One region of the Neptunomonas sp. CHC150 genome, then DNA from elsewhere that is predicted to be linked to it. Evidence: predicted binding sites of a transcription regulator. Region 1 holds the regulator's gene; each other region holds the start of a gene.
What was found. The regulator sigma-54, encoded in region 1, starts transcription at its own class of promoters, with help from an activator protein. The targets are predictions, from matches to a motif close to TGGCACNNNNNTTGCTNT.
Positions count from the first base shown of each region.

Region 1 (7,415 bases):
TGCAAGAGACACCGACACAAAGCGCATTATCACAGGGTGCGGATTACTACCTAAAAGGCAGCAAAGTAAAAGAGTTCGATGAACAAGGGAAGCTTAAAGCGACACTGTCAGCCGCTGAGTTAACTCACTTTCCCGATCAAGCATTATCCAGACTACTTTCTCCATCCGTCGAAATGCAGGATGAAAAAGGAACACCTGTCACGCTCACCAGCAAAACTGGCACGTTATTTGATAATGAAGACCGCATGACGCTTGATGAAGACGTACGCGTCACGCATAATCCCAACATGCCCGATGCCAGTTTACTAACCACGTCGTCGTTAAATTTTGACCGCCGCAGTGGTATCGCGAGCACAGACCTACCCGTCAAAATAACAAACCAACAGTTTGAAACGACAGCAACTGGCATGACGATCAACATTAATTCGCGGACCTCCGATTTACTATCGGACGTAAAAGGCACTTTTTATGTCGAACCTTAAACAACTATCCCTGTTGGCTTGCACATGCCTATTCGCTACCCAGCTTGCCTTTGCGTTACCTGACGACCGCAAGAAGCCTATCCATATCGCCGCTAATAGCGCTCAGATTGATGAAAATAGCGGAATTACTACCTATACGGGCAACGTGCTTATTACCCAGGGTACTATGAAAATAAAAGCCGCTAAGGTTAACCTTTATCAAAAAAATAATGACGTAAACCGCATTGTCGCCACGGGTAGTCCAGCAAGCTTTAGCCAACAAGCATCAGCAAACCAAGCTATTACCGACGCGTTTGGTCAACGTTTAGAATATCAAGTTGATCAACAAACCATCACAATCACCGGCAACGCTCGCGTAGAACAAGACAAGAACCAATTCAGCGGCGAACGCATTGTCTATCAGATGGAAAAGTCTCTCGTTAATGCCTATAGCGGTGAAGGCAACTCAGGACAGCGCGTACAAATGATTATCCAACCAAAAGCGAAATAATATGATGACGCCGGATAGCACTTTACACGCTCGCAACTTAGCAAAATCATACAAAAAACGTAATGTCGTTCGCGATGTATCCCTCTCGGTCAATAGCGGTGAAATCGTAGGACTTCTGGGTCCCAATGGTGCCGGTAAAACTACCTGCTTTTACATGATTGTGGGCTTGGTCAAAGCTGATAACGGCTCAATAGCTATCAACGAAGAAACGATTACCCCTTTGGCTATGCACCAACGCGCACGCAAAGGAATTGGTTACTTACCTCAAGAAGCGTCTATTTTTCGAAAGCTCAGTGTTGAAGATAACTTACTTGGCATTTTAGAAATGCGAAAAGAGCTATCAGTTGATCAACAAAAAGCCAAAATGGAAGAGTTGCTAGAAGAGTTTCACATTACGCACATACGAAATAGTCTAGGCATGAGCTTGTCTGGTGGAGAACGACGCCGAGTCGAAATAGCGCGTGCCCTAGCCTCCGAGCCCGCTTTTATTTTGTTAGACGAACCCTTTGCAGGGGTTGACCCAATCTCTGTAAATGATATTAAAAAGACGATAAAACACCTACAATCAAAAGGTATTGGAGTCTTAATAACGGACCACAATGTCAGAGAAACACTCGACATTTGTGAGAAAGCCTACATAGTCAGTGAAGGTGTTATCCTAGCTGAAGGCGAGCCAAGCGATATACTGGCAAATGAAAAAGTTCGTGCTGCTTACCTCGGCGAATCGTTTCGACTATAAGCAACACCTCGTGTTTTCTGGAGTCTACTTGTAATTTATGAAGCAGTCATTACAGTTAAAAATGGGGCAACATCTCACGATGACCCCACAATTACAGCAAGCAATTCGCTTACTGCAATTATCGACACTTGATCTACAGCAGGAGATTCAATCTGCATTAGACAGCAATCCCATGCTGGAAACTAATGAAGACAGTGAAGACAATGCGGCTCCGCAGGACAACTCTACACAGAGCGAGCAGCCTAGCAATTCAGATCAAACCCCATCGGAATACACGGCGCAAACAACACAAGAATCGACACAATCTGACGACCAAGAACCCGACTCTTTTGACGACAAGTGGAACGATGACATCCCCAGTGAGTTATCAACCGATTCATCTTGGGACGACACTTACCAAACTAGCAGCAACACATCGAGCACAAGTAATCGTGACGATGACAGCTTTTTTGAATCGAATGATAGTGCCGAGGAGAGTCTCCAAGACCATTTGCTATGGCAACTTAACCTAACAAGGATGTCCGCAGACGACCGTTTAGTTGCTGAAGCCATTATCGATGCGATCGACAACGAAGGCTATTTACGCCTTAACATTGAAGAGCTGCTTGAAGACTTTAAACGCCAAGAACCAGAACGCTTCCAAGAAGCAGAACTGGAAGAGTTCGAAGCCGTATTGCATCGCGTACAGCAGTTTGATCCGCCCGGTGTAGCGGCCCGCGACTTAGGTGAATGCCTGTGCATACAATTAAAACAATTACCTGAGCCGCCTCCTTTGTTAGCGCAAACGTTGAACTTGTGCCAACATTATATCCACTTACTGGGTAACCATGATTACAAACAATTGATGCGCAAGCTACGCATCAAAGAACCACAATTACAGGCTATTATTGAACTCATTCAAACGCTAAACCCGCAGCCGGGAGCAATGATTTCACCTTCAAAAGCTGAATATGTGATTCCAGATGTTTTTGTGGAAAAGCTCAAAGGTGTTTGGACCGTGCGCTTGAATTCTGAAGCTTCACCTAATTTACGGATCAACACTCAGTATGCTGATTTGATTCGCCGAGCGGACTCCAGCGCGGATAACACCTATTTAAAAAACCATTTACAGGAAGCACGCTGGTTTATTAAGAGTCTACTCAGCCGAAATGAAACTCTGCTAAAAGTTTCAAGTCAAATTATCGAAAGGCAAGTAGATTTTCTTGAGCATGGTGAAGAAGCTATGAAGCCCATGGTGTTACATGACATTGCCGAAGCAGTTGAGATGCACGAATCCACTATCTCACGTGTGACGACACAAAAATTCATGCACACACCTCGCGGAATATTTGAGCTAAAGTACTTCTTTTCAAGCCATGTCAACACCAGCGATGGTGGCGCAGCCTCATCAACAGCCATACGAGCGGTCATAAAAAAACTGATAGCTGCCGAAAACCCTGCTAAACCTTTAAGTGATAGTAAAATTGCTCAACTTCTCGATGAAGAAGGAATCCAGGTCGCTCGAAGGACGATCGCCAAATATCGCGAAGCGATGGGAATCGCTCCTTCTAATGAACGCAAGCGTCTGGTTTAATAACGATACGCATACGACTGAAGAGTCGTGCTAAGGAGACAATCTATGCAGATCAATATCACAGGTCACCATGTAGAACTGACTGAAGCACTGTCCGAGTATGTACACACTAAGTTTGACAAGCTAGAACGCCATTTCGATAACATCACTAACGTACAAGTGACCTTGAGTGTTGATAAACAGCGGCAAATTGCCGAAGCTGACATGCATATTGCTGGAGGCGAAATATTTGCAACCAGTGAGCAGCCGGATATGTATGCGGCCATTGATGCCCTGACGGATAAGCTAGACCGTCAAATCATCAAACATAAAGAAAAGCTCAAGAGCCATAAATAACCTTCTAATAACTAATTGAAGTCATATGCCCATAATTTCTCTGTTAACACCTAGCCGCACTCTACAAGCAGTAGAGGGCGGCAGCAAAAAGCGCGTGCTAGAAATGGCAAGCAAACTCATTGCTGAATCAGTCGGTGAAGAAGTCACACACGAACTTATCTTCACCGGCCTAATTGGCAGAGAAAGGCTGGGCAGTACCGGCATCGGTGAAGGGGTTGCTATACCCCATTGCCGATTAGCGGGTATCGAAGCACCGATAGGAGCGCTGATTCACTTAGCAGAGCCTATCGATTTTGATGCTATCGACAGCCGTCCTGTAGATTTACTGTTCTTTTTGCTAGTCCCTGAAGCGGCCTGTGATGAGCACCTCGGCACTTTAGCAAAATTAGCAGAAGTCTTTAGCCAAGATGAATGCCGTGTCGCCCTTCGAAAAGCCGACAGCAATGAAAACCTATTGGCTACAGCGATGCGCTTATTCCAATAAAGTGACATCAGCCTAATGCAATAAGAGAGCTCTCATGAAATTGGTAATCATTAGCGGGATGTCCGGCTCAGGAAAAAGCTCAGCCTTGCAGGCATTGGAAGATGTGGGTTTTTATTGCATTGATAACTTACCGGCTATGCTATTGCCGGATTTAATTAAGCATCTAGAAGCCGATGCTCAATTCAAAAAAATAGCCGTTTGTATCGATGCTCGTAACTTATCGAGTAATTTAGAGCGACTCCCCGAGATCTGGCGTGATTTTAACGAACACAGCGACATTAACGCCGAGCTCGTGTTTATTAACGCGTCACTTGAAAGCTTACTCAACCGTTACAGCTCAACTAGACGTCGACATCCGATGTCAGAATTGTTTAGTGGATTAACTGACTCAATTGAGTACGAAAAAAAGCTCCTTGAGCCGATCGCCGAAATTGCCGATATAAGAATCGATACTACGCATATGTCACTATACGACCTCCGTGACACGATTAAATTACGTGTAGCAGAGCGTAAACAGCAAACGTTATCACTCCAATTTGAGTCGTTTGGCTTTAAACATGGCGTTCCAATGGATGTCGATATGGTATTTGATGTCCGTGTACTGCCAAACCCTTATTGGCTTCCTGAATTACGTAAATTTACGGGCAAGGACAAGCCTGTCATCGACTTTTTAAGTAACGAGGCTCTGGTCGATGAAATGTACCAGGATATTCGCGGTTACATTGAAAAGTGGTTGCCTGAGTTTTCCAACAATAACCGCAGTTATGTCACGGTAGGTATTGGCTGCACCGGCGGCCAGCACCGGTCCGTTTTTCTTGCGGAGAAGCTAACGGGCTATTTTAAATCACTCATGGATACGGTGAACATACGCCACCGAGAACTGCACTAAGTGCCAGTTTAAGATCAGGAATAAGCGCATGCTAGAAAAGAAAATCACAATAATAAATAAGCTCGGCTTACACGCCCGCGCAGCCGCCAAGCTCATCAACACAACCTCGCGCTTTTCGTGCGACGTCCGCCTAGAAAAAGATGACCGAGAAGTGGATGGGAAAAGTATCATGTCTGTTATGATGCTTGCCGCAAGTCGAGGCACCGAACTTACTGTAAAAACTCAAGGCGAAGACCAAGATGAAGCCCTGAGCGCGATAGAAGCGTTAATTAATAACCGCTTTGACGAAGAAGAGTAATATCAGCCAACAGATCTACTGTAGGCTTAAGAACTATCCGTTATACTAGCGCCTACGCCACCAAGGCGCCCCTACTCTATCCTGACGCTGACAGTGAGCACCTAAGGACTTTATGACGGCTCAAGAAGATACCACAGCATTAGACAAGCTAAATAGCGCTCTCAATAGCGGCGCATTTCAACAAGTCCGTTTCACCCTTAACAGCACATTACGTCCTGTAGAAGTCGCACATTTACTCGAAAAGTCGCCCCCAAAAGAGCGCCAAATTCTTTGGAACCTAATCCATCCAGAGAATGAAGGTAAGGTACTGCAATACCTTGCTGATGATATCCAGGCCGACATTTTAAGCAAAATGGATGCTGATCGTTTATTAGCGATTACGGAAACATTAGATACCGACGATGTAGCCGACGTTTTACAACAACTCCCAGAGCGTATTACTCGCGAGCTGCTCCAAATTATGGATCAGCAAAATCGCGAGCGCATCGAAGAGATCTTGGCTTACCCAGAGGATACCGCTGGCGGCTTGATGAATACCGACACGGTTACTATCCGCCCCGATATAACGGTAGAAACGTGCTTGCGCTATATTCGTCGCCATAATGAAATCCCAGAGATGACGGATAGCCTTTTTGTAGTAAGCCGAAAAAAGAATTCATACATAGGCACACTTCCCCTTACCAAGCTGTTGGTGAGTGACCCCGAAATTACAATTCGGGAAATAATGAATACCGATATTAAGCCCATACCTGCTGACATGCCTGATGATAAGGTTGCTTCTCTATTTGAAAAGCACGACCTAGTCTCTGCCCCTGTTATTAACAAGAGCGGTAAATTATTGGGACGTATCACTATCGACGATGTAGTCGACGTTATACGGGAAGATGCCGACCACTCCTTAATGAGCATGGCGGGTCTGGATGAAGATGAAGATACTTTTGCTCCACTCTTAAAAACTACGCGCCGTCGCGCTGTTTGGCTGGGTATTAACTTACTAACAGCGTTACTTGCTTCATCTGTGATCGGACTCTTCCAAGACACCATTGATAAAGTAGTTGCTCTGGCCGTACTAATGCCCATTGTGGCATCCATGGGCGGTATAGCAGGCAGCCAAACCTTAACTCTGATGATACGTGGTCAAGCATTAGGACATGTCGAGCGTTCAAACGCTCGCTGGCTTCTTAACCGCGAGCTGTTAGTCAGCTTATTAAACGGGATCATATGGGCCGGGGTCGTGGCAGCGGTGTCTATGGTCTGGTTCAGCAGCCAAACTATCGGTATCGTTATTGGGTTAGCTATTGTCATCAATTTAATTGTCGGAGCACTGGCCGGCACCCTACTTCCCCTCGTATTAAAAGCGTGGGGGATCGATCCAGCATTGGCAGGCAGTGTCTTACTGACTACAATTACCGACGTGGTAGGTTTTTTTGCCTTCCTTGGCCTAGCCACTTATTTCTACGGATAACTTAATGAGCAATATCGATACACATGACACCGACTATGAAGATGATGACTTTGTCAGTCGTTCGCAACGTAAACGAGAAGTTGAAGCACTTCAGGACATAGGCACTAAAATGATTGATTTGCGCCCAGATCAACTTAAGCGCATGCCTATTGATGAAACACTTTACGACGCTATTGTGGAAGCTAAACGGCTAAGCTCACGCAACGCGCTAAAGCGCCAAATGCAATATATTGGCAAACTCATGCGCCATGAAGATGGGGACGCTATACAAGCACAGCTAGATCGATTTGATTCGACATCTGAAGCGCATAACCAAATGTTTCATAAGCTCGAAAAATGGCGTGATCGTTTGATCGCAAATGAGAGCGGTATGCTAGATGTCATCATTAATGAATACAGCACTATTGATGTACAACATTTGCGCCAGCTAGTCAGAAACGCTCAAAAAGAAAAGGCAGACAATAAAGCGCCAGCCGCTTCACGCAAACTCTTTAAATACTTGCGCCAACTAGAAGAGAGCAAACAAGCGTAACAGCATTATTTATCATTACGGTCCATTCTAAATGGATCGTTACGCTGTTTTTCCTTTTCAGACACCACGGTATCTACTTCAGGTTCAGCCCACGGCCCATTAAGTTGATAGGTCAACGTACTAACCT
Region 1 is NZ_JAPNXU010000012.1:54,341-61,755, reverse strand. It holds gene lptC (LPS export ABC transporter periplasmic protein LptC) at 1-482, shown strand, start outside; gene lptA (lipopolysaccharide transport periplasmic protein LptA) at 469-972, shown strand; gene lptB (LPS export ABC transporter ATP-binding protein) at 977-1,711, shown strand; gene OW491_RS16110 (RNA polymerase factor sigma-54) at 1,749-3,284, shown strand; gene hpf (ribosome hibernation promoting factor) at 3,330-3,620, shown strand; gene ptsN (PTS IIA-like nitrogen regulatory protein PtsN) at 3,646-4,104, shown strand; gene rapZ (RNase adapter RapZ) at 4,139-4,993, shown strand; gene OW491_RS16090 (HPr family phosphocarrier protein) at 5,022-5,291, shown strand; gene mgtE (magnesium transporter) at 5,404-6,756, shown strand; gene yjgA (ribosome biogenesis factor YjgA) at 6,761-7,288, shown strand; gene OW491_RS16075 (YhdP family protein) at 7,294-7,415, opposite strand, start outside.

Region 2 (7,415 bases), on a different contig from region 1:
ATCACGCTTGTCGCCTTTTTCATACTCAAATGTACCTGTCATCGAGTTGGCGATAACGTCGTAATCTGCACCCACATAGTTGGGTTGCGACAATATTTTCACCGCTTCAGGACGGTTGGCGTTGTTGTCTTCATCTAGCCATTTAGCGGCGCGGATCATCGCTTTTACGACGCGTAAGTGTGTATTGGGGTATTGATCAGCCCATTGGCTGGATACGCCAAAAACTTTCTCTGGGTTATCACGCCAAATCTCGTAATCGGTCACCACAGGAACCCCAATCCCTTTAAATACAGCTTGTTGGTTCCATGGCTCGCCTACGCAATAACCATAAATAGTGCCAGCTTCCATTGTGGCGGGCATTTGAGGTGGTGGCGTTACTGATAGCAAAGCGTCAGCATTGGTAATGCCTTGCACATCAGAGCCTGAAGAGTAGAACCCTGGGTTTATACCGCCAGCAGCTAACCAATAACGTAGCTCGTAATTGTGGGTCGAAACAGGGAAAACCATACCCATTTTGAAAGGTTTGCCTTCTGACTTAAACTTTTCGACAACAGGCTTTAAAGCATCTGCTTTGATGGGGTGTACGGGTTTTCCATCAGCGCCTGTTGGGATATTGGGTTTCATTTGCTCCCAGATATCGTTAGATACGGTAATCGCGTTACCGTTTAAGTCCATGCTGAATGCAGTGATGATATGCGCTTCAGTACCGTAACCGATGGTTGCACCTAAGGGTTGGCCTGCGAGCATATGAGCACCGTCAAGCTGGCCGTCGATTACGCGATCTAATAAGACTTTCCAGTTTGCTTGTGCTTCGAGAGTGACATACAAGCCTTCATCTTCGAAATAGCCTTTCTCGTAAGCAATGGCCAAAGGCGCCATATCCGTTAATTTAATGAAGCCGAACTTAAGATCTTCTTTTTCCGGCTCGCCTATTTCTGCGTGAGCAGGTGTGAAAGCCAATAGGCTTGAAACCGCAGCCGCACCAAATGTCATAACGGTTTTGCGTAACAAGTTACGGCGGCCGATGACAGACTTCAGAACATTCTTTTTCAGAAAATCGTTGGACATGTTTCAAGCTCCCTAAGTATAAAAACAGAAAAGGCGCCCCGACCGGAGGGTGAGATCCGGTCCAAAGGGCGCCTTTGCCTAAATAAATTATGTGTACATATTTAATGATGTGTATGTACTTAATTTGATATAGCAGAGAGCGTGCCAAATATTTAAAAAGCCCGCTATAACGGGCTTTTAAGAGAAAAACTATGTGAGTTTAGTGAGGATGGCCTAGCTAATAGTGCATTAATTTGTGCATTTTTTGAGCGCCACTACCCAGTTAGGCACTAGGTTGGCGCACATTTACTAGGCCCTTAGTCCTCTATCGAAAACGAATATCGGACGGCATGACAATAGGGTGGTGTGTGCCGGCTATTTCCCAATTGCCAGCATGAACGCCTTCGTCTTTTGTGTTCTCACAAGGGAGGTTTATGTCGAGCGCACTGGCTACCTCGCGGTATAAGCTCGTTAAATAGGTTTGTTCGACAATGTTATCCAAAGACTCTGGCGCCTGATTGTGATCGCTGACATTGAGAATGTGTTGGCTAAACCATCTGGCCTGCGATAGCCATGGGAAGGTAGCAATGGGCGGAGTAAAGCTATGCTGCCCAAATAGCAGGTTGATACTATCAATGTCATCAATAGGGATGTAATCGTTGTTTAATAACAGTGCAAATCCACTCAGTTTGTTTGTTTCGTTATCTAACCACGAGCAAGCTTTTAAAAGAGCGGCAATGAGGCGTTGGTGGGTTGCAGGGTTGCTTTCGCTCCAAGCTTTAGTCACACCGAGCACTTTATCTGGTGCATTTTCCCAAATTTGATGGCCGCTTAGCAGTTTGTGTCCAACGCCTTTGGCCTGCGCCAAACTGTTCCAAGGTTCGCCCACACAAAAAATATCAATCACGCCGCGCTGCATGGCATCAACCATTTGCGGAGGAGGCACAACGATCAGTTTTAGTTTCCCTTGCGGGTCTATATCAAAGTGCTGCAGCCATTCCCGTAATAGAAAGTGATGGGTGGAATACGTATGGACAGAAGCAACGTTTAGAGTACCCTCAAAACCTTCAAGGTAGCTTTTTAGTGCCAGCGCCGCTTGCTCGCTATTGAGTGCAATATTGGATGGGTTGATTGCCTCCCATAAGGTCTTTGAGACCGTAATGGCATTGCCGTTTAGCCCCAGTCCCATAGCCGTCACCATAGGTTGGCTAGCACCTAAGCGCATAGCACTGGCTAACACAATACCTGCCGGCATTGGGGCGGCGTCTAACAGGCCATACTGCACTTTATCTCGAATGCTTGCCCACGATGATTCGCGGCTAAGTGTTACGGATAAGCCCGCTTCTTCAAAAAAGCCTAACTCTTTTGCAGCTACTACGGGTATACAGTCGAGTAGGGGGATATATCCAATGTTCAATTCAGATTTTTCGGCAGCAGGAAAATCGTCAGGTAAACGGATATCGGTGGTTGCTGAATTCATGACACCAACTCCAAAACAGAAATAATATTTTTAGCAATGTCGTTTAATGGCTTTTGCTGATCCATCGCCATTTTGCGCATTGCTTTAAAGGCTTGCTCTTCTGAGCAACGGTTATGTTTCATGACTAAGCCTTTAGCACGCTCAACTATTTTACGGTCAGCTAACTCATTTTTGGCGTCAGCTAACTCAGAGCGTAATGCTTGGAACTCTCTAAAACGTGCAGCGGCCACATCTAAAATGGCTTTCATACGGTGGTGTTCTAGTCCATCAACAATATAAGCACTTACACCTGCGCGAATCGCCTTTTCGATGGTTGGCTGATCACCCTGTTCGGCAAACATCACAACGGGGCGCGGCGAACTCTGGTTAAGGATTGCCATGTTCTCTAGTACGTCGCGATCGGGCGAGTCTAGGTCCACAATAATCATATCGGGTTTTAGCTCTTCCACTCGGTCAGCTAAATGATCGGTTGTATCAAGGCGGGCTAAAACGTCATAGCCTTGATCACGTAACGCCTGCTCAACCAGAGCGGCACGTCCTCGATCTTCATCGATAACCAGTACAGATAAACGTTTCTTCAATTGAGAGTCCTAAGCAGCTTTCATCATAGATAAACAAGAATACTGGCCGGTGGAGCCAGCGAACCTCACCCAATTCATTATTCCCGCTATTCTACACATAGGCGGGATAAGCAATAAATACGCCATGCGTCCCATTGTTGCTCAGAAAAAATAAACCATTAGCTAGGTGGCATGTCGATTAGCACGGCGCGGTTTGCATGCGTATAATACCGCTTTTTCGTATGTCTTATTTCATTATTAAGCTTTACGCATTGATTCACTCATATATTCAATCATCGTTGTTGTGGTAGGAAGAGAATGACTGTACGTACACGTGTTGCACCATCGCCGACTGGCGATCCTCATGTAGGCACAGCCTACATAGCCTTGTTTAACTTGGCGTTTGCGCGCCAGCATGGCGGGCAATTTATCCTCCGCATAGAGGATACCGACCAGACACGTAGCACGTCAGAATCGGAACAAAAGATCCTCGATTCATTGCATTGGTTAGGCTTGGAATGGGATGAAGGTCCAGACGTTGGAGGCCCTCATGGTCCTTACCGCCAAAGCGAACGTAAAGACATGTATGCGCAATATGCTTACGATTTAGTAGAGAAAGGGCATGCGTTTATCTGTTATCGCACATCAGAAGAGCTAGACGAACTGCGCGAAGCGCGTCGTGCTGCGGGTGGCCACACCGCACTAAAACAGAGCGATTTAGCCTTACCGGCAGACGAAGTCGAAAAGCGTAAAGAGGCAGAGGCTCCTTTTGTTATCCGTATGTGCGTCCCTGAAGATGACGGCGTCTGCGTGGTTGATGATCTATTACGCGGACCAATCGAATTAGAGTGGGGCATGGTTGATGCTCAGATCTTGCTAAAATCAGATGGTATGCCAACCTACCACCTTGCAAATGTGGTTGATGATCACCTAATGGAGATCACCCACGTTATTCGCGGCGAGGAGTGGATCAACTCGGCACCTAAGCACAAGCTGCTGTACCAATACTTTGGTTGGGATATGCCAACGCTATGTCACATGCCGTTGTTGCGTAACCCAGATAAGTCCAAATTGTCTAAGCGTAAAAACCCAACCAGCATTTTGTATTACCAGCGCATGGGTTATATGGCCGAAGCCTTGCTCAACTACCTGGGCCGTATGGGCTGGTCAATGCCGGATGAACGCGAGAAGTTCACGCGTGACGAGATGTTCGCCAACTTTGACATCACTCGTGTTTCACTGGGTGGCCCTGTTTTTGATCAAGAGAAGCTTAGCTGGCTAAACGGCACATGGTTACGTGAGAACTTAACCCACGCCGAGTTTGCAGAGCGTTTCCAACAGTGGGCACTTAACCCTGAGTACCTGATGCAGATCGTTCCATTAATCCAGCAACGCGTCGAGAAATTCTCGGATGTCGCGCCATTAGCCTCGTTCTTCCTGTCGGGCATGTTGCCAATTAACGAAGCTGACTTTGAGCATAAGAGCCTAACGATTGATGATACCAAACGTATCCTTCAATACGCCGTATGGTTGCTTGATACCGAAAACAACTGGGAAAAAGACCACTTGTTTGCTCAGATGAAACAACTGTCTGAAAAGATGGGCTACAAACTACGTGATTTCCTATTCCCGTTGTTTATTGCCGTGGCAGGAACAAACCAAACCGTATCGGTAATGGATTCGATGTCCATTTTAGGCCCAGACATGGTGCGTGCTCGTTTACGTCATGCTGTTAATACCGTTGGTGGTCCATCTAAAAAAGAAGCAAAACGCTGGGAAAAAGAATTCCGCGTTATTGCAAACGAAATCGCATAAACGACTTCGTGATCATCAAGCCCGCCTATGCGGGCTTTTTTATGCGTGCGCCGCTATAAAATCGATAAAAGTCATTGACATGGCCGTCAAATCTATAGATTATAAGCGCCGATTCCAAGGCACACATCAACACCCCTCGTGCTAATCAATGGGGCCTTAGCTCAGCTGGGAGAGCGGTTCGCTGGCAGCGAACAGGTCAGCGGTTCGATCCCGCTAGGCTCCACCATAACCTTCCTGATCATCTCATGGTTTTAAAAAGCACTACTGATCCGTTGTTGTGATCTTATTGCTTCCTAAGCGGTATTGATTTACGCAGAATAAGGTCGGACGCTGTTAGGTTATTTGGCCTTACTGCTAGGCGACATACGGGTTAATTTCTGCCAAAATCTAGCCGATTAGATTTATAATTAAACACCCTGTTAAACACTTTATTAGATACAGCTTTTTAAGGCGCGCCCTTACCTATAGCATTATCTCAGGATAGGCGTGTTACTTATACAATGGAATCGTTTCTGCAATGGCTAAAGCACCCGTAAAATCTAAGCAAACAAAAAATAAAAGCACCTCATTCGAAGAATCCCTTTGGGACAGCGCCAATAAACTACGTGGCAGCGTAGAGTCATCTGAATACAAACACATCGTGTTGAGTTTGATCTTTCTTAAATTCATTAGTGACAAGTTTGAAGCCCATCGCCAAGCACTCATTGATGATGGTAAAGAACAGTTTGTTGATATGGTGCCGTTTTATGCCCAGAACAATGTGTTTTACCTGAGTGAAGAGGCGCGTTGGAACACGCTAATCAAACACAGCAAGCAGGATGATATCGCCCTTAAAATCGATACCGCGCTGCACACCATTGAGAAGAACAACAAATCGCTGGCGGGTGCCTTGCCGGATAACTACTTCTCACGTTTGGGGTTAGAAAGCAGCAAGCTGGCGGCGTTGCTCGATACCATTAACAATATTGATACGCTGGCCAACGAATGCCAGATGAGCGAAGAAGATCTGGTGGGTCGGGTGTATGAATACTTCCTCGGTAAATTTGCCGCCAGTGAAGGTAAAGGCGGGGGCGAGTTCTATACCCCTAAATCGGTGGTGGCACTCTTGGCCGAAATGCTGGAACCCTACAAAGGTAAAATCTACGACCCTTGCTGTGGTTCGGGCGGCATGTTTGTACAATCGATCAAGTTTGTGAACAGTCACAATGGCAACCAAAAAGAGATCTCGATCTACGGGCAGGAATACACCAGCGCAACCTATAAGCTTGCCAAAATGAACCTCGCGATTCGGGGGATTAATGGCAATTTGGGGGATGTTGCAGGGAATACCTTCTTTAAAGATCAGCACCCCGATTTGAAAGCCGATTACATTATGGCTAACCCGCCGTTTAACCAAAAACAGTGGCGCGCCGACAATGAGCTGGTGGATGATCCCCGCTGGGCTGGCTATACCGTACCGCCCACCGGTAATGCCAACTATGCGTGGATACTGCATATACTCAGTAAACTCAGCGAAAGCGGCACCGCCGGTTTTGTCTTGGCCAATGGCTCCATGAGCTCTAACACCAGTGGCGAAGGCTCCATTCGCCAAGAGATTATCGACAACGACCATGTGGATTGCATGATCGCGCTACCGGGACAGCTGTTCTACACCACGCAGATCCCTGTGTGTTTATGGTTTCTCACCAAAAACAAAGGTGAAGATAAAACCCGTGGCTACCGTAACCGCAAAGGGGAAACCCTGTTTATCGATGCCCGTCAGATGGGCACCATGGCCAGCCGTATTCATAAAGAGCTGACACCGGATGATCTGGCTAAAATTGCCGGCACCTACCACGCATGGCGTGGTGAAGCGCAGGATGGCAGTGGCACACTTGCAGCCTATGAAGATGTGGCCGGTTATTGCAAAGCGGCCAGCTTAGCGGATATTCAAAACAACGATTACGTACTCACCCCCAGTCGCTATGTGGGCGCGGCGGATATCGAAGACGACGGCATCCCCTTTGAAGATAAAATGCGCGAACTCAGCCAAACCCTCTATCGCCAGATGAAAGAAACCGAAGGGCTGGATAACACCATTCGTCAAAACTTAGAGGTGCTGGGTTATGGGGAGTGAGTGGAAAGAGGTTGGACTTAACGAACTAGGAGAAGTTGCTAGAGGTCGATCTAGGCACAGGCCAAGATATGCGGATCATTTATATGGCGGCCCTTACCCTTTTATACAAACTGGAGATGTTAAGGCTTCTGGTGGTCTGATTACATCTCACTCACAAACGTATAGTGAAGATGGTTTAGCGCAAAGCCGTTTATGGCCAAAAAATACAATGTGCATCACTATTGCTGCCAACATAGCTGAAACCGGCATATTAACTTATCCAGCTTGCTTCCCAGATAGTGTTATAGGGTTCATAGCGGATGAAAAAAAATGTGATGTTCGTTTTATTGAGTATCGCATTCGATATTTAAAGTCTCAGTTACAGAGAGAGGCAATCGGTTCTGTACAAGATAATATC
Region 2 is NZ_JAPNXU010000006.1:96,740-104,154, forward strand. It holds gene OW491_RS06585 (CmpA/NrtA family ABC transporter substrate-binding protein) at 1-993, opposite strand, end outside; gene OW491_RS06590 (CmpA/NrtA family ABC transporter substrate-binding protein) at 1,373-2,527, opposite strand; gene OW491_RS06595 (ANTAR domain-containing protein) at 2,524-3,108, opposite strand; gene gltX (glutamate--tRNA ligase) at 3,406-4,902, shown strand; tRNA gene OW491_RS06605 (tRNA-Ala) at 5,053-5,128, shown strand; gene OW491_RS06610 (class I SAM-dependent DNA methyltransferase) at 5,420-7,018, shown strand; gene OW491_RS06615 (restriction endonuclease subunit S) at 7,008-7,415, shown strand, end outside.
Region 2: the regulator sigma-54 is predicted to act here: its motif matches at 3,216-3,233, upstream of OW491_RS06595 (ANTAR domain-containing protein).

Region 3 (7,415 bases), on a different contig from region 1:
CATGGTCAACGTGAGCAATGATGGCGATGTTTCTCAGCTTATCAATCACGTGGATGTACCCAGATTATATTTAAAAATAAAGCGCGCATTATACACGTAAATTGCGAGTGGGATGCTGAATAATTGACCAATTAAAAAGGTTTTTTAAGGAAGCACTTTTTTTTAGGTTAGAGTAAGATGCTGATGACCCTTTATAAGGCGTTAAAAAGCCATTATGCATCTTTTTGGTGCTTTAATATGTGTTTTGTTTATTTTTGGTGCGTTTGATGGTCAAAAGGGTGCGCTTAATGCCTGTTTTAAAGGGGGTTGAGTGTGGCATGAAGTTTGCTGCCTAAAAGCAACCGGCAAAAAAGCCGATTTTTAGGACCTGTTTTTACGTAAACGCGTCTGGCAAATTCTAAATTGGAGAGAGCCACATGTCAGAGAAGACTCTGAAGTTAATCGAAGAAAATGATGTTAAGTGGATCGATATGCGATTCACAGATACCCAAGGTAAAGAACAGCACGTTACTATTCCTGTTACGCAGATGGGTGACGACTTCTTTGAAGAAGGTAAAATGTTCGATGGTTCTTCTATCTCTGGATGGAAAGGTATCAACGAATCTGACATGATTTTGCAGCCAGACGACGCTGCTTCAGTACTTGATCCCTTCGCTGAAGAGTCAACGGTTATCGTGCGTTGTAACATTGTTGAGCCAATGACTGGACAAGGTTACGAGCGTGACCCTCGCTCTGTTGCAAACCGTGCTGAAGAATACTTAAAGTCTACAGGTATCGCGGATACTGCCTTCTTTGGTCCTGAACCAGAATTCTTCGTTTTTGATGAAGTGCATTTCCACTCAGATATGAGCGGTTGCGGCTATAAAGTGTCTTCTGAAGAAGCAGCATGGTCTTCTAATAGCAAGTTCGAAGGCGGTAACACGGGTCACCGTCCACGTGTTAAAGGCGGTTACTTCCCAGTACCACCTGTTGATTCTTTGCATGACTTGCGTGCAAATATGTGTAACGCAATGACAGCAATGGGCTTAGACGTTGAAGTTCATCACCATGAAGTTGCAACAGCTGGTCAGTGTGAGATCGGTGCTGGTGCAAACACATTGGTTAAGAAAGCTGACGAAGTTCAGGTTCTTAAATACTGCGTACATAATGTTGCTCACGCTTACGGCAAAACAGCGACGTTCATGCCTAAGCCTATCGTAGGTGATAACGGTTCTGGTATGCACGTTCACCAGTCATTGACTAAAGATGGCAAAAACATCTTTGCTGGTGATGTGTATGCAGGTATGAGTGAAACAGCGTTGTTCTACATTGGTGGTATCATCAAGCACGCTAAAGCACTGAATGCGATCACTAACCCAGGTACAAACTCTTATAAGCGTTTGGTTCCAGGTTTTGAAGCACCTGTTATGTTGGCTTATTCTGCTCGTAACCGTTCTGCTTCTATCCGTATTCCTTACGTTACTAGCGATAAAGCTCGTCGTATCGAAACGCGTTTCCCTGACCCAATTGCTAACCCATACCTGTGCTTCGCTGCCTTGATGATGGCGGGTCTTGACGGTATTCAGAACAAAATCCACCCTGGCGATGCTGCTGATAAAGACTTGTATGATCTACCAGCTGAAGAAGCGGCTAAGATCCCTCAGGTTTGTAGTTCTTTAGAAGAAGCGTTGGCTGCATTGGATGCAGACCGCGAGTTCTTGACTAAAGGCGGTGTATTCACTGATGACATGATCGATGCTTATATCGAACTGAAAACAGAAGAAGCACTAAAAGTAAGCACAGTAACTCACCCAGTTGAGTACGACTTGTACTACTCTGTATAAAACAGTGCGCTAGATAGAAAAGCCTCCTTATTGGGGGCTTTTTTTTGTCCGCTAATCAGTGATTTAGTTTACGTAGTTGCAGAATTGGTGGCTGCACCAAAATGGCGCAAGGTTGCGGTGCATGCTAGTCTGTTAATGGGTAGATAAGTCACAGTCGGCGGGCTGTTCAGGTAATTCAGTGCGAAATTTATGAATTGGCTTTCTTCTTGCATTTTAAATTAAAAAATTTAGGCGGTTACGAGGATGTTCAGGAAGCAAACCCATAAGCAAATTTTGGAGAACTTATCGACCAGTGTCATTCTGTTGGATGAGAGTCTGCAAATAGAGTACATGAACCCTGCCGCCGAGATGTTGCTAGAGGCAACGGCTAAGCGTTTGAGCACATGCAATGTAGAAGAGTGGCTGACGCAAGATCCGGACGAAATTAATGTATTAAAGTCCACCGTTACTTCTGGCCACGCTTATACACGCCGAGAGGCCAAGTTAATTGCCATGAATGGCAATGAAATTACGGTCGATTACAGTGTTAACCCCATGCTGGTTCGAGACGTAACTTTTTTGCTCATAGAAATTCAGGCGAGGGATCGTCTATTACGTATTGAGCGCGAAGAAGAATTGCTTACACGTCACGCAACTACGCGAAACCTCGTGCGAGGCATGGCGCATGAAATTAAAAACCCATTGGGTGGTATTCGAGGCGCAGCGCAGTTATTGGAACGAGAGCTGGATGATGTTGGCCTGCACGAGTACACACAAATTATCATTGAAGAGGCTGATAGGTTAAGAAACCTAGTCGACCGCCTTTTGGGCCCACATAAGTTACCGAAGCTTGAGCCGGTAAATATTCATGCTGTTTTAGAGCGCGTTTGTACTTTGGTTGATGTGGAGTGCGAAGGTCAGATCCATTTTGTTAAAGATTATGATCCGAGTATTCCTGAGTTTATCGGCGACACCGAGCAGCTGATCCAAGCCAACTTAAATATCATCCGTAATGCGATGCAAGCATTGCAAGAGAGCCATACACCAGATGCCTGTATAACGTTAAAAACAAGGGCTAAGCGGCAGGTGACCTTAGGGTCCGAACGACATCGTTTAGTTTGTTGTTTAGACATTATTGATAACGGTCCAGGTATACCGGCTGAAATGTTGAATAATGTTTTTTATCCTATGATTAGCGGTCGGGCTGAAGGCTCAGGGTTGGGCTTGTCAATTGCTCAGTCTATAGTCAATCAACACCATGGTTTGATTGAGTGTTCCAGTGAGCCTGGGCGCACCCGCTTTTCGTTGTATATCCCATTGGAGTTAAGAAATGAAGATGTCCGGTAATGTATGGATTGTAGATGATGACCGATCAATTCGCTGGGTTTTAGAGCGTGCTCTTGATCAGGTGGGTCTTGAGATCCGGACGTTTGAAAGTGCCGATGAGGTGTTGAAGCAGCTGAAACACGGTGCACCCGATGCGGTGATTAGTGATATTCGCATGCCGGGTATGGATGGTTTGGAAATGCTGAATATCATTCGAGAAACGCATGCTGATATGCCAATCATTATTATGACGGCTCATTCGGATCTCGATAGTGCTGTTGCCTCGTATCAAGGGGGCGCTTTCGAATACTTGCCAAAGCCATTCGATATTGATGAGGCGGTTGCGTTAGTCAAACGCGCTGTTGAGCATGCTGTCGAACAGCGTAGCGAAATTGTCACCGATGCTGAGGTCGATACGGCTGAAATTATTGGTGAGGCGCCTGCCATGCAGGAAGTGTTTCGTGCGATAGGGCGCTTATCTCACTCAAATATTACTGTGCTGATTAATGGTGAATCGGGTACGGGTAAAGAGTTGGTTGCTCATGCATTGCATAAGCATAGTCCGCGCTCTTCGCAGTCATTTATTCCGCTAAACATGGCGGCTATTCCTAAAGATCTTATAGAGTCAGAGCTTTTTGGACATGAGAAGGGAGCGTTTACCGGCGCTGCATCTGCACGTAGAGGGCGCTTTGAGCAAGCCGATGGCGGCACACTGTTTTTAGATGAAATAGGTGACATGCCTGCTGAAACACAAACACGTTTGCTGCGAGTGCTGGCCGACGGAGAGTTCTATCGAGTGGGTGGTCATACTCCGGTTAAGGTGGATGTTCGTATTATTGCCGCTACGCACCAGAACCTAGAAGGCTTAGTGCAACAGGGGCGCTTCCGAGAAGATTTATTCCATCGCCTCAACGTCATTCGTATTCATATACCCACGCTGTCTGAGCGTCGAGAAGATATAGCACGATTGGCGCGTCATTTTTTACAGCGCTCGGCCGAAGAGCTCAATGTAGAGCCTAAAGTGCTGAAAGCAGAAACCGAAGAGTTCATGTGTGATCTTGCATGGCCTGGTAATGTTCGTCAGCTCGAGAATACTTGCCGTTGGCTGACTGTGATGGCCTCAGGACGTGAGGTGTTAGTATCCGATATGCCTCCTGAATTGGTCGAGCAGCAGGGTAAGGCAGAGGTCACGACTTCAAACTGGGAGCATGCGCTTCGTAATTGGGCAGACCAGCAATTAGCGGCAGGCCACAAAAGTATCTTGGATTCGGCGGTCCCTTCTTTTGAGAAAATCATGATTGAAACGGCGCTAACGCACACGGCTGGTCGACGCCGAGATGCAGCGGAGCTGCTGGGTTGGGGGCGTAATACCCTGACGCGTAAAATTAAAGAACTCAATATGGCAATAGAAAGTGCTGAGGACGATTAAGCGTCCAACAGCACTTATCCTCCTTCTGCTATTATCAGGGTATAATACGCTCGCTTTTAATAGATGGGCTTATATATGCTGAATGTAGTTTTATACGAACCAGAAATACCGCCAAACACAGGCAATATTATTCGCCTGTGCGCAAATACCGGCTTTCAACTACACTTGATTAAACCGCTTGGGTTTGCGCTAGATGATAAAAAGCTACGGCGAGCAGGGCTTGATTATCACGAGTTTGCTGCCTTGAAAGTGCATGACTCATTAGAGGATTGTTTGGCCGCCCTTGGGCAGCCTAAAGTCTGGGCAATGACAACAAAAGGCACGTGTTTCCATAGTGATGCGCCTTTTGCTGAAGGGGATGTCATTTTGTTGGGCCCTGAAACTCGAGGTTTGCCGGTTGAAGTCCGCGAAAGTTTACCTAAAGAGCAATTAATTAAGTTGCCGATGGGAGCGGATAGTCGTAGTTTAAATCTATCGAATGCATGCGCGATCGTGGTTTATGAAGCATGGCGACAGTTAGGTTATAAAGGCTGTTCAGGCTGAGTGCAGCGATAGCATGTACCTTAGCGCTTAAATCGCTTAACATATTGCCATAAATGGATCTTTTCAAAGGACACGCTGATGATCAAAAAAGCTTTCTTGCTTGGAGCAATGACTCTGTCGTTACAGGGATGCTTCTATGCTAAAACAACTCAAGCCCCTATTGCACAATCATATCCCCTTACTGAACAGAAGAAGATGCAAGCCATGCATCACTGGCAAGTACTGGCTGACTATGAAGCAAAAGGCATAATACATCAGCTAAAAGACCAGCCAGTCTATGTTGTACCTGGTAACACTGACACGGTTTTTGATAAAACGTTCCGTGAAATGCTGACAAGTGAGTTGGTGCAGGACGGCGCAACAGTGATGCTAACGCCAACAACAGCGGCTGAAATCACCTATGATGTGAGCTTGGTAGAGCATAAAGATCAAGGCCATATTCGCCAACCTGAAGGTACTTATACCGCGCTTGCAGCAGGTATAGGGGTGCTTTCTTTGGCGGCTGACTGGACGGAACCAGGTTTGGTAGCGTTGCCTTTCGCATTGGTTGCAGACGCCTTGGCCGGTAATTTAGTAGATGAAAGTGATACGGAAATAGCCATTACGACGCGCGTATCAGAAGGTGGTCGTTTATTGCATTCATCTACCAATATCTATTACATCAACTCCGGTGATAAGGCTCAGTATGCAGCACCGGCTAAAACGACGCGTACCATTCGTGTGACAGATCGTTAAGGAGTAGGTTGATGAAGATGGTTAATTGGAAAGGCATATCGGCGCTGTTAGTTGTTGGCGTCTTACTTACGGGTTGCGCGTCAAACAAAGCCGCCCGAGTATCAGATCAGAAAGTCGACTTGGTTGAAGAAGTTGGCGATGCTACGCAGATCTTGGTGAAGAATGCGGTTGTACCCATTAACAAGCAAAAAGCAATTTTATCAACAAGCTTCGCTAATATTGATAACCTGCAAGAGTCATCAACTTTTGGCCGCTTAATCGGTGATACGGTTGCTGGCGATTTGGTAGGCGGTGGCTTTAACGTCATTGAAATTCGCCTGCGCAATAGCTTGTATATGGAGCCACGAGTAGGTGAGTTCATGTTGTCACGTGAGCTTCGTCATGTCAGTGCTGAGCATGATGCTCAAGCGGTGTTGGTTGGTACGTATGCTGTAGGTGGTGAGTACGTCTATGTTAATGCTCGTTTGGTTAGTGTTAACGATAGCCGTGTATTGTCATCTTATGACTTCCGCTTGCCGCTAAATCGAGATATTCGCAAAATGTTATCGTCTAATCGGTAGTGCTTGCCTCGATAATTTAAGAAACCGGCGTTTAAGCCGGTTTTTTTATAGCCTTTTTTAGAAGACACGCTAGACTTCAGCGACAGCTTCTAAGGTATTGATGTGTGATGTTACGAATAGTATTTATTGGTCTCATGGTGTTTTCGCAAGTGTTGTTTGCAACCACGCGAACGCCTGAATTTATTAATGTGAAAGCTGATCCTGCTGTCGATGATTTGTGCCATAAAGTAGGCAAAAAGCTGTCGAGTGTATCAACGAAAGAGTGCTTAGCAATTGGCTTTGCAACCCCGCGGTTTTATTCGGTAGATGGTTTGCCTATTGTCGAGAAGCATTTTCGCGCCGCTCATGAGGGGGCGCCTAAAATATTGTTTATCGGGGGTATTCACGGTGATGAATACTCTAGCGTCAGTGTTACTTTTAAATGGCTATCTACTTTATTAAAACACCACAGCGGTGCATTTGATTGGCACTTCTTGCCGTTGGCTAACCCCGATGGATTGCTGCAAAAACGTTCGTCGCGAGTTAATGCGAATGAGGTTGACTTGAATCGAAATTTTGAACCGGCTGACGGTTTTCCTGAGCCGCTTAAACATTGGCAAGAGCGGGCAAAAAAACGTGCACGTTATTACCCCGGCAAAGCACCTCTGAGCGAGCCTGAAACACAAATGATTCGTCAACTTATAGATGAATATGAACCTACGGTTATTATCTCAGTGCATGCCCCGCATGGGATAGTGGACTTTGATGGCGATAGTTTAAAGCCGCCGAGTAAATTAGGACCGCTCTATCTGCGTCAGCTAGGTACTTATCCTGGCTCATTAGGAAATTATGCTTGGTTTGTGAAACGTATACCCGTCATGACAATAGAGTTACCTCACGCGGGCATAATGCCGACTAATGCCGATATTAGCCGAATGTGGACTGATCTAGTACGTTGGGTTCGTAAAAAGACTGACTCTGAAAAGCATTATGCCGATAGCTCTATTTCTTCTGATGATAAAGCGGCCGAATAAGGTGTAT
Region 3 is NZ_JAPNXU010000007.1:24,580-31,994, forward strand. It holds gene typA (translational GTPase TypA) at 1-49, opposite strand, end outside; gene glnA (glutamate--ammonia ligase) at 417-1,823, shown strand; gene glnL (nitrogen regulation protein NR(II)) at 2,067-3,149, shown strand; gene glnG (nitrogen regulation protein NR(I)) at 3,133-4,557, shown strand; gene trmL (tRNA (uridine(34)/cytosine(34)/5-carboxymethylaminomethyluridine(34)-2'-O)-methyltransferase TrmL) at 4,633-5,100, shown strand; gene OW491_RS09100 (hypothetical protein) at 5,179-5,835, shown strand; gene OW491_RS09105 (FlgO family outer membrane protein) at 5,847-6,395, shown strand; gene OW491_RS09110 (M14 family zinc carboxypeptidase) at 6,503-7,408, shown strand.
Region 3: the regulator sigma-54 is predicted to act here: its motif matches at 2,019-2,036, upstream of glnL (nitrogen regulation protein NR(II)).

Region 4 (7,415 bases), on a different contig from region 1:
GGTGGTTAAAGCACTCCTAAATAAAGAGATGAAGCTGTCGGCTGAACGCCATGAATCCGGAATAGATATCTTTAAAGCTATGGGCGATGTTGCTCCTGCGATGGGAATGATTGGTACTCTCGTAGGTTTGGTACAGATGTTATCGAATATGAGTGACCCTAAATCGATCGGTCCTGCGATGGCGGTTGCTTTGTTAACAACGCTTTATGGAGCCATGATAGCGACCATGGTGGCATTGCCCATCGCTGACAAGTTAACGGTGCGAAATAACGAAGAGGCGCTTAATCAATCATTGGTTATTGATGGACTATTAGCTATTCAGGCAGGTCAAAACCCTCGGGTCATTGAGCAAATGCTACGTAATTACTTGCCTGAGAAGAAGCGTCCAGCGGCAGGGGATTAGGAGTAGATCATGAGTGATGATGCTGAACAAGAATGTCCTCCCTGTGCGGCCGGTCTTCCCGGGTGGGTCGCTACCTTTGCGGACTTAATGTCTTTGTTAATGTGTTTTTTCGTACTGCTATTATCTTTTTCTGAAATGGATGTTTTAAAGTTTAAGCAACTCGCAGGATCAATGCGTGAGGCTTTTGGTGTTCAAAACCAAATTAAGGTTGAAGATATCCCCAAAGGCACATCAATAATTGCCCAAGAGTTTAGTCCTGGTAGGCCAGAACCAACACCGTTGAATGAAGTGAGGCAAATGACCGTCAACAATAATATGAATACCTTGGATATTCGATCAGTTGAAGGCGATTCAGAGACTAAGGATAAGCAAGACGGTGAAGCAGAACTGATGCAGCAGCTAGAGCAGCAAATGGAGGAAGAGGCTCGTGAGCAGGCTGTGCAATTTGCGCAAGCATTGGCTCAAGAAATAGGTGATGGTGCTGTTGAAGTAGAAACCGATCAAACAAAAGTCATTATACGGGTTCAAGAAAAAGGCTCGTTTTCTTCAGGGTCGGCCGAGTTGAAGTTTGAGTATATACCTGTGATGGCAAAAATTCGTGATGTATTACTGGATGTGCCTGGCAATGTTTCGATTGAAGGGCACACGGATAATATCCCTTATTCCGGCCGTGCGTTTTTCTCGAATTGGGATCTGTCGGCCGCCAGGGCTTTAGCGGTTGCAAATGAGCTTTTTGATGATGAGAGAATAGATCAGACTAAGTATCAAATTATTGGACATGCGGATACAAAGCCTTTGGTGCCAAATAACACGGCTGAAAACAGAGCGACTAATCGTCGAGTAGAGATTGTGATTCAACGAGGCAGGGATAAAGAACTATTAGAAAAAATACAGGCGAGGGGCTTAGGCGATAGTGAAGGAGAAAGTTTGGCGCCGGAGGATATTTTTTAGTTTTTGTTACTCTTTAATGGTTTAAAAAAAGCCGATGGCGTATGCCATCGGCTTTTTTAATAGAACTAGCAATTATGCTGCTTTTTGCTTGCGACGACGCATACCAGCCCCAGCGACTAAAGCGCCTAAGCCTAGAAGTGCAAGTGATGATGGCTCAGGAACAGTAACCGAGTCACCACGTAATTCACCAGTACCGCGAAGCGCTAAGCCAACACCAAAGTTGGCAAAGGCGTCGCTAGGCTGGAAGCTTGAAGAGAAAGAGAAGTCAGCAGTTACAGTAGAACCGTCAGCTTGCTGAATATCAGTAAATGTATCGGTATCGAAATAATCAGCAGCCAAGCCACCAGTTACTTCGAAGAAACCGTCACCGCTACCGCGCTCATCTGCTTCAGGGCTTGAAATTGACCCGGCAGTTAGTGAGCCAAACAAAGTACCAGTCTCACCATAAGTAGGTTCGAAATAGCTTACGCTGGCAAGCTCTAACCATAATGTACCGTTAGTTGCAGTGCTTAGACCGCCATCGGGTGCATTTGTAAGAGTATAATCAGGTGTAGAATCTACATACATGCTTAACACACCACCAGTGAAGTAGAATTCACTGTCGAGAGGGTTTGTGTCGACTAATGTGTAATTTTTGAATTCGAAAGTTAATTCGCACGAAGGGCAAAAGCTACTAGCGTTTGGGCCAGTTAACGAGTTTAAAGACGAGATCAAACCGAAACCGGAAAGAGTATCGCCAGTCACTTGTACTTGCATTTCAGTTAATGATGCTTCAGAAAAGAAGTCACTAACAGCATCTGTGTCCCAAGTCACGCCGCCTACATTAACAATATCCGCATTTGCTGCACCGCTGAGTGCAACAGCAGTCGCTGCTGTTAAGATTGTTTTTTTAAAGTCCATGTTAAAACTCCGTTTGTAAATGGGGGGTCATTCTACAGAGTAAGCTTTGCAAGCTATGTGCCTACATTCTTAATTTGTTGTTTCTAAAAGGTTTGTGGGTTTATGTGTTTTGTAATTAAAGCGCGATTGTAAATAAAGCTGACACTAAAAATAAAAGGGATAAAGTTTATTTTTTTGCTATAGTTTTACTATTAATAAAAAATACGGTGCTTCTTGTGTATCAATTTAGCGACGAAACTGCGTTCTCTCGAAATATAGGCTGGTTTTCTAATTCGGAGCAAGCTTCATTAAAAAACAAACGTGTGGCTATTGCTGGATTAGGGGGAGTAGGGGGAGCCCATTTAATCACGCTTTCTCGCTTAGGGATTAGTGCATTTAATATATCAGATTTCGATATATTTGAGCTGCAAAACTTTAACCGTCAATCTGGAGCTTTTTGCTCTACTATCGATAGAAAAAAAATAGATGTAATGACGGAATTGGCGCTCGATATTAATCCAAATAGTAAAATTAATAAATTTAATGAAGGTGTTAATGACTCTAACCTTGACGACTTCTTACGTGATGTAGATATTTACGTCGATTCTTTAGATTTCTTTTGTTTAGAAATACGCCGTAAAGTTTTTGCAAAGTGTAGAGAAAAGGGAATACCTGCTATTACTGCTGCACCTTTAGGGATGGGGTCTGCCTTTTTATATTTTGATCCAAATGGTATGAGCTTTGAAGAATATTTTGATTTTGGGGAAGATGAGGAAGATAACTATATTAAATTTCTGGTTGGGCTATCTCCTTCTTTAATGCAAGTTAAATATTTAATCAGTGATGGAACTGTAGATTTTACAAAAGGAAAAGGACCGTCAACAGTTATAGGTTGTGATTTATGTGCTGGCGTTGCGGGAGCTAATGCGGTAAAAATTTTACTCAACCGAGGAACGGTGTTGGCCGCTCCATATGGGTATCATGTGGACGCCTATCTAAATAGATCAAAGCGGACTTACCGCCCTTGGGGTAATAAAAATATTATACAAAAACTAGTATTCAATATCGCTAAGAAACGGATATCAAAAAAGTAGCTGTATTCGTTAATGGTCTTCAATGCTTAGAATGCTTTCAATATCAGGTCTTGTAGAGCGGATGGCAGATTTTTTGGTTTTTCCAATACGTAAAATCATATAAACAAATTCTTTATCCTTTTCGAGTAGGGCAGCTCCCTCCAAGAGTAAGTGTTCAGCTTGCACATGATGCTTACTAGGCAGCGTTTTCATATCCAGCCTATGCAATATATCCGGTATGACATAATATGGGTGAACGCTGTATCCCGCGTTATTTAAACTAGTCCAAACGTGGCATAACTCTTCTCCAGAGCTAATGAAATCAAGTTGGCTTCCCTTCCCTCTAAGAATTAACAAACAAGGAGAGTTTTTTAATAGAGCGGTCTCTTGTGATGCGAGTAATTTATACCCACCTATTTTATTAATAAGGGCTAAATTATCCCACTTTGATATGAATTTTAGAAAATACTTACCACCTGGCGGAAGAGCTAGAGTGTTAATGTGAAGCCCATCAGGTTGTGAGTTATCAAACTGTAAGCTGTTTTTAAGTAAAGCATGTATCTCTTTGACTTGAAAGCGGATTTCAGAGGCTTTCTGGATCAGTTTTATAAGAGATGATTTATCTTTGCTTTCAAAAAGCAAAGTGGAATTTCGTGTGGATCTAGTTGTAATATCTTGAATGGCTTGCTTATCTTTTTCAGATATTTTTTTATGATACGCACCTCTGTCCGTATGTCTTTTTTTTATAACCTGTATAGTAGATGATATTTCCTCTTTTTCAGGTGGTAACTTAGATAAAGAAATGAGTGCTAGTAGATCAGAATTGTTTTCCTTGGTTGCTATATCTACACTCACTTCTAATGATAGCTCCTTGCAGCATGCTTTAATATTGTATAGGGCACACCCTAGGGCTAAATAAATGGCGGGGTCGTCTTTAGGAAATGATTTACCAGCGACCTTTTCAGAGTTGTAAAAAATTTTGATGGTTGGCTGGTTTGTAGTCAGAGGGGTAATAGCGTAACGAAAAACTGTCGAGTTGTCAGGTGTGCATCCCAGTAAAGCCGCTTGGATGATTTTCTTAATCGTTACAATATCCATTACCCTTTCTCCTTGATGTTTAGAATATAAACATGCCAGTTACCACTATTTAGCGCTATCTAGCATAAACTGAATAGCGGCTTTCATTTCGTTATCTGAGCAATCCATGCATGTGCCCATTGGAGGCATGGCATTGATACCAGATTTAGCTGTAGCAAGTAACGCATCCATTCCTTTATCTATACGTGGTTTCCAGGCGGCAGCATCGCCAAATTTAGGTGCATTTGCAACGCCTTGTGCATGGCATACAAAGCATTTGGCATTGTAAACTTCTTCGCCTCCACGCTCGGCATGTGCAGTAAGAGGAATGAATAACAATGCGCTAACGCTAATAAAGACTTTTATCATAATGGTACCTTTATAGTTGGGGCTCACAAGTCATCTAAATAATAGAAGGAATACTCTAACTCTTAAAGGCTATTGCTGAATAGTGCGGTATAGCGTCGCAGGACTTTAGTAGGAGGGGAGTGCTAAAAGGGAGTTGAGTGCCGGATGAAAGCGTTTATGCTTTCATCGGCAATCGATAGTGTTGTCTGTTAATTACAGACCCATTGCATAGCTAGCTTGGTTTTGTTGGCTACGCTGATAACGCTGTTCATTTCGAATTTCCGAAAGGCAAGTTTCAATGGCCTCATTAATAACAGTATTCGGTAAATCGAATGATTGGCGTAGTTCTTCGGCTGTGTGGCCGCGCTTCAACATTTGCTTCAGTTGAGCATGTAAGTGATGTCGTTCCATCGTGTTTTCCTCGTTCTTATAAGCTGCTGCATCATCTAACAAAAATATGACAGAAATATGTCAGCAACCTAATAAGAGGCATATATTCAGCAAAAGTTCATAAAAATCGCACTTATGTGGTGCGTCATCTTGGTGCGTTAGATTTATTTGGGGCGATTTGATTGCGCAGTAAAAAATGAAATGACTGGTTTTGTTTGTAACCTATTGATTTGTATTTAAAAAATCCTATTGGAACATTCTGTGCTTTAGAACCCCTTAGAACTTACATAATAAAGGAGTACTACGGTGAAGGCATTTAAACAAAACCTGTTAGGCGCAGCTTGCACATTATCAATGGCGATCGCGGCTCAATCGGCATTCGCGGCAGATACTATTAAAGTCGGCGTGTTGCACTCCCTATCAGGCACAATGGCGATCAGTGAAACAACGCTGAAAGACACTGTACTCATGCTCATTGAAGAGCAAAATAAGAAAGGCGGTTTGCTGGGCAAACAATTAGAGGCAGTCGTCGTTGACCCTGCATCAAACTGGCCTTTGTTTGCCGAAAAAGCGCGTGAGCTTGTAGAGAAAGATAAAGTATCTGCGGTATTTGGCTGCTGGACTTCGGTATCTCGTAAGTCAGTTTTGCCGGTGTTTGAAGAGACCGATAACCTGTTGTTCTATCCGGTTCAGTATGAGGGGGAAGAGTCCTCTAAAAACGTTTTTTACACTGGAGCAGCACCAAATCAACAAGCCATTCCCGCTGTTGATTATTTAATGGATCAAGGGGTTGAGCGCTGGGTTCTTGCGGGTACTGACTATGTTTATCCGCGTACGACTAACAAAGTGCTTGAAGCGTATTTAAAAGATAAAGGTGTCGCTGAAGAAGACATCATGATCAATTACACGCCTTTCGGTCATTCAGATTGGCAGTCAATTGTGTCGGACATTAAAAAGTTTGGTTCTACGGGTAAGAAAACTGCTGTGGTTTCTACCATTAATGGTGACGCCAACGTTCCTTTCTATAAAGAGTTAGGCTCGCAAGGTGTGTCGGCTGAAGATATCCCCGTTGTTGCTTTCTCGGTAGGTGAAGAAGAGCTGTCTGGTATCGATACAGCGCCACTGGTTGGTCATCTGGCTGCATGGAACTACTTCATGAGCGTAGAGGCAGACGCTAATGATGAGTTTATTGATGCGTGGCACAGTTATATTAAAAACGAAGATCGCGTAACTAATGACCCAATGGAAGCGACATACATTGGTTTTAATATGTGGGTAGAGGCGGTTAAAAAAGCAGGTACAACGGACTCTGAAGCCGTACAAGAGGCAATCATTGGGGTTAGCGTACCTAACTTGACGGGTGGCTATTCTACTATGATGCCTAACCACCACATTACTAAACCTGTATTGATTGGGGAAATTCAGGACGATGGTCAATTCGAAGTTGTTTGGAATACTTCAGGGACAGTTGCGGGGGATGCGTGGTCTGATTTCTTGGAAGGATCTAAAGATTTGATCTCTGATTGGCGTGCGCCGTTGTCGTGCGGTAACTACAACGTCAAAACCGCTAAGTGTTCTGGTCAAAACTACTAATCAGAATAATGTGTAGGGCTCTAGTAATAGAGCCCTTATCAGTAATGCTTGCTATTTACAATAGACTGTGTCGTTTCGATAGATTGATATGACATAACTGTCTCGGCTGCTCTATTTCTAGGGAGAGAAATTTTCCCTACTATCACTCTTTAAAGTGAGTTGATTATGCCTCTATATTTCTTCTCTAATCGCGTTAGTGCTTGTTACTCAAGCATGGCTCGACTTTTTCTTGTTCTACTTTTCCTGACTAGTTTTTCATTACCAACCTATGCCATAAGTGATTTGGGGAAAGCTGGTGAGTTATTAATGAGTAGCTCTTTTGATGATAAATCAGAGGCGCTTCAGTTGTTAGCCAGTGAAAATAACCCAGATACCAAAGAAGTATTAAAACTATTAGGTGATGGTCAGCTTTTTTATCATAAAAAAGATAAGCAGTTATTTATTATAAAAAATTATGATACGGGCGCGGAAGCTATTAACTTTGATGGCCAATCACAAGTTATTTCCCGTAAACGAGACTTCAAAAAAGTCACATTAAATAATGCGCTGCGTGGTGTTATTACACAATTAACAGCTGAAATGGAACTCAATGCCACCGACCCCGGAGTGCGTGAAGTAGCGGTTCGTGATTTGATGAAGGACCTTTCGCCCAGCACTGTTTTGTTGCTTAAAACACGCTTTACTCAAGAGCAGAATGCCGG
Region 4 is NZ_JAPNXU010000010.1:215,971-223,385, reverse strand. It holds gene pomA (flagellar motor protein PomA) at 1-403, shown strand, start outside; gene OW491_RS12800 (flagellar motor protein MotB) at 413-1,354, shown strand; gene OW491_RS12795 (PEP-CTERM sorting domain-containing protein) at 1,427-2,254, opposite strand; gene OW491_RS12790 (ThiF family adenylyltransferase) at 2,470-3,327, shown strand; gene OW491_RS12785 (hypothetical protein) at 3,337-4,404, opposite strand; gene OW491_RS12780 (c-type cytochrome) at 4,450-4,752, opposite strand; gene OW491_RS12775 (hypothetical protein) at 4,945-5,142, opposite strand; gene urtA (urea ABC transporter substrate-binding protein) at 5,476-6,714, shown strand; gene urtB (urea ABC transporter permease subunit UrtB) at 7,021-7,415, shown strand, end outside.
Region 4: the regulator sigma-54 is predicted to act here: its motif matches at 2,300-2,317, upstream of OW491_RS12795 (PEP-CTERM sorting domain-containing protein).